Regions from separate parts of the Azospirillum terrae genome, predicted to be linked through region 1. Evidence: predicted binding sites of a transcription regulator. Region 1 holds the regulator's gene; the other holds the start of a gene.
The links. Region 1 encodes PhoB, which activates phosphate uptake and scavenging genes when phosphate is short. Its sites were predicted from a motif close to TNTCATAAAACTGTCA; they were not measured.
Positions count from the first base shown of each region.

Region 2: a site for PhoB is predicted at 1,568-1,583, ahead of ACSVDD_RS15610 (DUF47 domain-containing protein). Genes of this name have one in related genera too.

Region 1 covers NZ_JBPXMR010000011.1:87,740-92,146, reverse strand. The annotation lists gene ACSVDD_RS23055 (ATP-binding protein) at 1-675, shown strand, start outside; gene phoU (phosphate signaling complex protein PhoU) at 807-1,544, shown strand; gene phoB (phosphate regulon transcriptional regulator PhoB) at 1,541-2,245, shown strand; gene thpR (RNA 2',3'-cyclic phosphodiesterase) at 2,282-2,818, shown strand; gene ACSVDD_RS23035 (hypothetical protein) at 2,939-3,163, opposite strand; gene ACSVDD_RS23030 (hypothetical protein) at 3,179-3,358, opposite strand; gene ACSVDD_RS23025 (cold-shock protein) at 3,439-3,648, opposite strand; gene ACSVDD_RS23020 (UbiH/UbiF/VisC/COQ6 family ubiquinone biosynthesis hydroxylase) at 3,848-4,407, opposite strand, start outside.
Region 2 covers NZ_JBPXMR010000005.1:215,932-220,338, forward strand. The annotation lists gene ACSVDD_RS15600 (NAD-glutamate dehydrogenase) at 1-1,005, shown strand, start outside; gene hisE (phosphoribosyl-ATP diphosphatase) at 1,058-1,441, opposite strand; gene ACSVDD_RS15610 (DUF47 domain-containing protein) at 1,661-2,302, shown strand; gene ACSVDD_RS15615 (hypothetical protein) at 2,318-2,566, shown strand; gene ACSVDD_RS15620 (inorganic phosphate transporter) at 2,652-3,665, shown strand; gene ACSVDD_RS15625 (MerR family transcriptional regulator) at 3,981-4,397, opposite strand.

The sequences.
Region 1 (4,407 bases):
CTGGAGGCGCACGAACGCTTCCTCGGCATCATGCACGACCAGGCCAGCCGCATGACCCGGCTGGTCAACGATCTGCTGTCGCTGTCGCGCATCGAACTGGACGAGCACATGCCCCCGGACGGCCGGGTGGATGTGCCGGCCTGCGTGCGGCGGGTGATCGATTCGCTGGAGCTGAAGGCCGCCGCCCGCCGCATCGCGCTGCGTCTGGAGGCGCCCGACGACCTGCCCGCCGCGGTCGGCGACGAGGACCAGCTGACCCAGGTGTTCCAGAACCTGATCAGCAACGCCATCAAGTACACCCGCGAGCACACCGACGTGACGGTCACCGTCGCGCTGTCCACCGCAGCCACCGCCGGCTCGGTGCTGCCGCTGCACGCGCGCCGCGCGCCGCTGGGGCCGACGCTGGTGGTGACGGTGGCCGACCGCGGCGACGGCATCGCCCGCACCCACCTGCCCCGCCTGACCGAGCGCTTCTACCGGGTGGACGCCGCGCGCTCGCGCGCCATGGGCGGGACGGGGCTGGGGCTGGCGATCGTCAAGCACATCGTCAACCGCCACCGCGGCCGCCTGACCATCGAAAGCGAGGTCGGCGTCGGCAGCACCTTCACCGTCTACCTCCCCGTGGCATCCGAAGCCGCCGTGCCGGCGAAGCGGCGGGCGGGGGATGCGGCGTAACGCCCGAAGCCGCCACGGGCATGACGGCGAGGTTACCGCTGTCACGAAACGGTCAAGAAACCGCAATAAACCGGTCGCCGTCTCCCGCTACCTTCCGGCCGTCCGCGATCAAGCGCGCGAAAGCACAGATCATGTCCGGTGAGCACATCGTCCGCTCCTTCGAGCAGGAGCTTCAGCGCGTCTCCAACCTCGTCGCCCAGATGGGCGGCGTGGCGGAGGCGCAGGTCGCCGCGGCGGTGAAGGCGGTCGCCAAGCGCGACATCGCCCTGGCCGCCCAGGTGACGCAGGCCGACCAGCGCCTCGACGCCTACGAGCGCGCCATCGACGCCGAGGCCTTCCGCCTGCTGGCGTTGCGCCAGCCCATGGCGGCGGATCTGCGCGAGATCGTCTCGGCGCTGAAGATATCCTCCGATCTGGAGCGCATCGGCGACTACGCCGCCAACATCGCCAAACGCTCGCTGGTGCTGGCGCAGGTGCCGGTGGTGCGGCCGGTGGTCGGCATCGCGCGCATGGGCACGCTGGTCGAGGGCATCCTCAAGGAGGTCCTCGATTCCTACACCGAGCGCGACGTCGCCAAGGCGGTCTCCGCCTGGGAGCGCGACGAGGAGTTGGACGACCTCTACACCAGCCTGTTCCGCGAAGTCCTCACCTACATGATGGAGGACCCGCGCAACATCACGCCGTGCACGCACCTGCTGTTCATGGCAAAGAACCTGGAGCGCATCGGCGACCACGCGACCAACGTGGCGGAAACCATTCACTTCCTGGTGGTGGGCGAGCCGCTGGCGGGCGAGCGCCCGAAGAGCGACACGTCCAGCGTCACCGTGATCGGGGCCGACGAGATCTTGCAGGAGATGGGGAACCTATGAATTCGGCGCTGAAGCCGCTCGTCCTGGTCGTCGAGGACGAAGCCGACATCGTCACCCTGCTGAAGTACAACCTCGAAAAGGAAGGCTTCCGCGTGGTCGCCGCCAGCGACGGCGAGGAGGCCCTGCTGCTGGCCGGCGAGCAGACGCCGCACATCGTGCTGCTGGACTGGATGCTGCCGCTGATGTCCGGGCTGGAGGTGTGCCGCCAGCTGCGCCGCAACCCCAAGACCCGCGACATCCCGATCATCATGCTGACCGCGCGCGGCGAGGAGGGCGACCGCGTGCGCGGCCTCAACTCCGGCGCCGACGACTACATGACCAAGCCCTTCTCGCCGACCGAGCTGGTGGCGCGCATGCGCGCGGTGCTGCGCCGGGCCGCCCCGGCGCTGAACGACGAGATGCTGCGCTTCGCCGACGTGGAAATGGACCTCGCCGCGCACCGCGTGCGCCGGCAGGGCCGCGACGTGCACCTCGGCCCCACCGAGTTCCGCCTGCTGCGCCACTTCCTCCAGCACCCCGGCCGCGTCTTTTCGCGCGAGCAGCTGCTGGACATGGTCTGGGGCCACGACGTGTACGTCGAGCCGCGGACCGTGGACGTGCACATCCGCCGCCTGCGCAAGGCGCTCAACGACGTGACCGAGGTGGACATCATCCGTACGGTCCGCTCGGCCGGCTATGCACTGGACGAGAAGACCGCCTAAATTAGGGGGAGGCTTTCCCTTTCCCCCGCAAGGCCGATGATCCGACTCTTCGTAGCGCTCGACTTCCCCGACGACGTTCGTGAACGGCTGGTGGGCTTGGGCGGCGGCGTGCCCGGCGCCCGCTGGAACGACGCCGCCAGCCTGCACCTGACGCTGCGCTTCATCGGCGAGGTACCGGGCGACACCGCCGCCGACATCGACGCCGCCCTGGCGGAGATCGAGGCGCCGGGCTTCGACCTCGTGCTGGATGGGGTGGGGATGTACGGCTCCAGCCGCCACGCGCGGGTGCTGTGGGCCGGGGTGGAGCGCAGCGAGCCGCTGGCGCATCTTCAGGGCAAGGTGGAATCGGCGCTGGTGCGCTGTGGCTTGGCCCCCGAGGAGCGCAAGTTCTCCCCGCACGTGACGCTGGCCCGGTTGCGGGACGCGCCCAAGGAGCGCATCGGGCGCTTTCTGGAGGAGCGCGGGCTGTTCCGCGCCGGGCCGATGCGCATCGACCACTTCACGCTCTACCGCAGCCTGCTCGGCAAGGGCGGTGCGGTGTACGAGGCGCTCAGGGAGTATCCGCTTTCCTGACGCCGTTTTCCTTTCATCGTCATGCCCGGCCTTGAGCCGGGCATCCACGCCGACGCGAGAACGGCCTTGAGGTGCCGTGGATGGCCGGGTCGAGCCCGGCCATGACGGAAAAGCGCCAACTCACGCCGACCGGGCGATCGACTTGATCGGCCCGCGCGGGTTGCCGGACATTTCGGCGATCTTGCGGTCCTGCTCTTCGATGAAGCCGCGGATCGGGCCATCGCCCTCCCCACCGTTCACCAGCGCGCTGGGGACCTTGCGGTTGGACGTGCGGGCGCCGTCTTCGTACAGGATGTCGAACAGCACGAAGCCGTTGTCGGCCGGCTGTTGTTTCTTGCGGGCCATGCTGGGCCTCCGGATTCAGGTGTTTTCGGGATCGCCGGCTTCGGCGTCGGGCTCGCCCGCGGGTTCGGTCCCATCCGGGTCGGCCTTGCGCCTGGCGGCTTCTTCTTCGCGCCGTTGCAGCTTTTCCTGCTTCTTCGCCTCTTTGGCGCGGTTGCGCTCGGCGCGCTGCTGGTTGTAGTTGGGCTTGAATGCCATGGGACGGCCTCCGGAACGCGGTCAAACGAAAAGGGGCACCGGACCGTCCGGTGCCCCCTTCACCAAAAACGCTCTCTGGCTCAGACGGCCTTGAGGTTCTCGGCCGAGGTCTTGCCGCGCTTCGGGTCGCGCTGTTCCTCGTAGGAAACCTTCTGACCCTCGTTGAGGCCGCGCATGCCGGCGCGCTCAACGGCGGAGATGTGGACGAAAACGTCCGGGCCGCCGTTGTCGGGCTGGATGAAACCATAACCCTTGGTGCCGTTGAACCACTTCACGGTGCCGACGGGCATCGCTGTCCTCCTATGATGCGGGTAGCACCCCACCACCGGCGGGGCGCATCATATCTGTATTCCAGGAATCGCAGCGGTCTCGTGCCCAGTGGGCTTAACAGGCCGAACGTCCGAAGCAGAATGACCGAAACAACGTGGGCCTCCCAGCCTGTGAATGCAAGGCCGATCCACCTAGCCTTCCGTCAGAGGGAACCTTCGGTCAGAGGGGCATACCCCGGATCATCCGCGGCAGGTCGCCGACCACGCCCATGGCGTGCCGCATCAGGAATCGCTTCATCGGCGGCAGGCGGTTGACCACCGCCATGCCCAGATCGCGCGCCAGCTTCACCGGGCCGATGTTGTTGGAGAACAGGTGCACCAGCCCGTCGCACACCGTGGCCAGCAGCACCGTGTCGAACCGCCGCCAGCGCTGATAGCGCGCCAGCACGCTCTCCCCGCCCACGTCCAGCCCCAGCCGGTAGGCGTCCACCACCACCTCGGCCAGCGCCGCCACGTCGCGCAGGCCCAGGTTCAACCCCTGGCCGGCAATGGGGTGGATGGCGTGCGCCGATTCCCCCACCAGCGCCAGCCGCGGCGCGACGAACTCATCGGCCAGCAGCACCGACAGCGGCCACGCCTCGCGCTTGGTCAGCAGCTCGATCTCACCCAGATAGTCGCCGGAGCGGCGGCGCAGCTCCTCGATGAACTCGGCGTCGGACAGGCCCAGGTAAATGGGCACCAGCGCCGTCTTCTCGCTCCACACGATGGACGAGCGGTTCT
Region 2 (4,407 bases), on a different contig from region 1:
CTGGCCTATGCCAAGATCACGCTGTACGACGAGCTGCTGGCGTCCGACCTGCCGGACGACCCGTTCATGCACGAGGACCTCGTGCGCTACTTCCCCGTGCCGCTGCGCGAGCGCTTCGCCGAGGCCATCGCCCGGCACCGGCTGCGGCGCGAGATCGTCGCCACTGGGGTGACCAACTCCATCGTCAACCGGGTCGGCCCGGTGTTCGTCAAGGAGATGATGGAGAAGACCGGCATGGGGCCGGCCGACGTGGCGAGGGCCTACGCCATCGTGCGCGACGCCTTCCAGCTGCGCCCGCTGTGGAAGGCCATCGAGGAGTTGGACACGTGCGTGCCGGCGGCGGTGCAGACCGCCATGCTGGCCGAGACGATCCGGCTGATGGAGCGCACGGTGGCGTGGTTCCTCACCGGCGGCACGCACCCGCTGTCCATCGCCGCGGAGACCGAGATCTACCGCCCCGGCGTCGAGGCGCTGAGCGCGGGTCTTGAGGCGGTGCTGGACGCCGAAGAAGCGGCGCGGCTGGCGGCGCGCGCCGCGCTCTACACGGCGCAGGGGGTGCCGGAGGAGCTGGCGAAGCGCATCGCAGCCCTGCCGGTGCTGGCCTCGGCGCCGGACCTCGTGCGCATCGCCGAGCGCACCGGACGCGAGGTGGCCGGCGTGGCGGCGGTGTACTTCATGCTGGGCCGGCGCTTCGGGCTGGAGTGGCTGCGCGACAAGGCCAGCGGCGCCAAGAGCGACAACCATTGGCAGAAGCAGGCGGTGGCGGCCATCGTCGACGACCTGTTCGCGCACCAGAAGGAACTGACCGTGCGCGTGCTGGACGGCACGGGCGGGCTGTCGGCGGAAGCGCCGGTGGAGTCCCCTGTGGATTCCTGGATCGCGCTGCGCCGGTCGGTGGTCGAGCGGGTAGAGCAACTGGTATCGGAGCTGCGCACCCAGGCCAACGTGGACCTCGCCATGCTGGCGGTGGCGAACCGGCAGTTGCGGGGGTTGACGGCGGGATAGGCGGGAGCGGTTTCAAGCTCTCCCCCGCCTCCGGCGGGGGAGGGACAAAACGTTACTTCCCCTTCCGCGCCTTCTTCGGCCGCGCCACCACGGCAGCCGGCGCGTCCTCCTCCTTGAGCAGCTTCTCGGCGACACCGTAGGTCATCTCGCGGCGGCGCAGCTCGGCCCACACCACGTCGGGCTTGATGCCAAGGTCCACCCACAGCGCCACGAGGTGATAGAGCAGGTCCGCGCTCTCCATCACCACGCCGTGCTTGTCGTCGCGCATGGCCTCGATGACCACCTCGACCGCTTCCTCGCCGACCTTGGCCGCCACCTTGCGGCTGCCCTGGGAGAACAGCTTGGCGGTGCGCGAGGTCTTGGCGTCGCCCTTGCGCCGCGCGACGATGCCCTCGTGCAGCGAGCGCAGGACGTCGATACCGATGTAGTGAACCATGCGCCCCCGCTCTTCCGGCTTCCCCGATTCGCTGCCGGCATCAACAGCGGAAGAGCCCCGCCATCCGCCGCCCGGCCGCCGCCCGGCCGCCGCCCGGCCGGCGGAAGCCCGGATTGCCGCCGCCATCGCCATAAATATGTCATGCATCTGGCGGGCACCAGCGTCCGGTGCTAAACCACCGCCGCCGTCCACCCGCCACCCCGCCAAGGACCCATGGTCATGTTTCTTCGCCTGTTCCGCGCCATGATGCCCAGGGAAGAGAAGTTTATCGACCATTTCTGCGAGCACTCCGAGCGGATCATGGACGCAGCCGCGGCGTTGCAGGACCTGTTGAGCGCGGGGAGCGACCGGCGGGCGGCGTTCGAGCGCATCCTGGCCGCCGAGCACGCCGCCGACCAGATCACCAAGCGCACGCTCCAGGCCATCCACCGCAGCTTCATCACGCCGTTCGACCGCTCGGACATCCACGCGCTGATCACGTCGATGGATGACACCATCGATTTCATCGAGGAAACGGCGCAGCGCATCATGATCTACAACATCACCGAGTTCACCCCGGCGATGCGCCAGATGGCCGACGCCGCCATGCAGTGCGCCCGGCTGCTGCGCGAGGGGGTGCCGCTGCTCGGTTCGATCAACAACAACCTGAAGCACCTCCAGCGCATGAGCGTGGAAATCTCGCGGATCGAGGGCGAGACGGACGCGCTGATGCGCGACTGCCTGTCCCAACTGACCGCCGGGGAGCACGACCCCAAGCGCTTCGTCATCCTCAAGGAGATCTACGAACTCCTGGAGGAGATCGTCGATCACTGCGACGACGTCGCCAACGTGATCGACGGCATCGTCATCGAACAGGTCTGACCGGGAGCCCGCCCCATGGATGCCATGACGCTCGCCATGCCGGCGCTGGTCGGACTGATCGCGCTCGCACTGTTCTTCGACTTTATCAACGGCACGCACGTCGCCAACACCATCGGCACGGGCATCGTCAGCGCCACGCCGTTCGCGGTGGACCGGCGCTTCCGCCAGTTGCAGTTCGTCTCGGCGTCGCTGTACTCGCTGGGGCACGGCGGCAACGACGCGCAGAAGACCCTTATACCCACAGCCCGCATATTATGTATTTAGATTCAATGGCTTGCGCCTGGCAGACCTACGAACACTCCCTACCATTTCTGACTCGCCCCTGACGCCGGGCGCCCTGGAGTCCACCATGGACACGATGTCGATTGGGTTTCCGCTCCTGGTTACAATCATCGTAATCGCCCTCGCATTCGACCTATCCAACGGCATGCACGATGCAGCCAACAGTATTGCAACAGTCGTATCAACGCGAGTTCTCAAACCACAATACGCTGTTGTTTGGGCTGCTTTCTTCAACTTCATCGCATTCCTGTTCTTCGGGCTTCACGTTGCGAACACCATCGGCAAGGGCATCATAGATCCGACAATCGCCGATCCTCAGGTTGTGCTAGGGGCACTTGGTGGCGCCATCGCTTGGAACATCATCACTTGGTGGGGTGGAATTCCGTCGAGCAGCAGCCACGCCCTCATCGGCGGCCTCATCGGCGGCGCCTTGGCCAAGACTGGAACGGCTTCTGTATTGGCTTGGGAAGGCATCAGCAAGACGGTTGCTGGCATTGTCTTGTCTCCACTCCTTGGCTTTATCATTGCACAGCTTCTAATGGTTATTGTGTCGTGGCTGTTCGTGAAAGCTACGCCGTTTACCGTAGACCGTCGTTTTCGCCACGGACAACTCTTCTCCGCCGCCCTTTATTCCTTGGGACATGGAGGCAACGACGCTCAAAAGACCATCGGGATTATCGGAATTTTGTTGTTTTCCCAGGGATACATGGGTAGCGAGTTCCACATCCCGTTTTGGGTGGTCCTCATCTGCCAAGCGGCAATGGGCCTGGGAACGCTGATGGGCGGTTGGCGCATCGTCAAGACCATGGGCTCGAAGATCACCGACCTGAAGCCCATGCAAGGGTTCTGCGCCGAGGGTGCCGGGGCAATTACCCTGTTCCTGGCGACGTACATGGGCGTTCCGGTCTCGACGACGCACACCATCACCGGCGGTATCATGGGCGCGGGCGCCGCGAGGAAGACGTCGTCCGTCCGCTGGGGGGTCGCCCGCGGCATCGTCTGGGCTTGGATCATCACCATCCCCGCGTCCGCTGTCATTGCCGCGATCACGTATTGGATCAGCGCGCCGCTGTTCCCTTGAACGCGGGGCGCTCCCGCTCCTTCCCTCACTCCGCTGCGCGTCCCCTCCGGATGGTCACGTCCTCGCGCCCGAGGCACGAGGGGCCTCATTGACGGCCCCTCTGCCGCGCCGGAGGCGCGGCATTCACCCCTCTAGGATATTTCCACTCGGTGAATGGAGTTTCTCCGGTGCCGACGGTTCCTTGTGTGACGCCGATCCCTGTCGCGATGAGACCATCGTGCAGCTGTACGGCGGTCGCACAATCCGAGTGGGGGGCAACGCTCGACGAAGTGCTGGCCTGGTTCAGCTAGGCGGCGAGCGGATGCGAACCGAAAGTCATGGCGACAGTGCCTCGATGATGCGGCAGTCGGCCATGCGGCCCCCGCGGCGGCACTGGTGGGCCAAGCGGTCGAGCTCCTCGCGCAACCGCTGGAGGTCGGCGATCTTGCGCTCGACCTCGTGCAGCTGCTCGACGACGAGGTCGTCCACCTCCCCGCACGGCCGGTCCGGCTGGTCGGCCAGTGCGAGCATTGCCCGGACCACGTCGAGCGGGAACCCGAGGTCGCGCGCCCGACGGATGAATGTCAGGCGGCGCACGTGCTCGGCCCCGTAGAGCCGGTAGTTCCCCGCCGTCCGCGGCGGCGCCGGGACGAGCCCCTCGCGCTCGTAGAACCGGATCGTCTCGATGTTTACGCCGGTCTCCTTGGCCAGCGTGCCGATCGTGCATCCCCGGGCTGCTGATTTTCCCGACATCGCCTGTTGA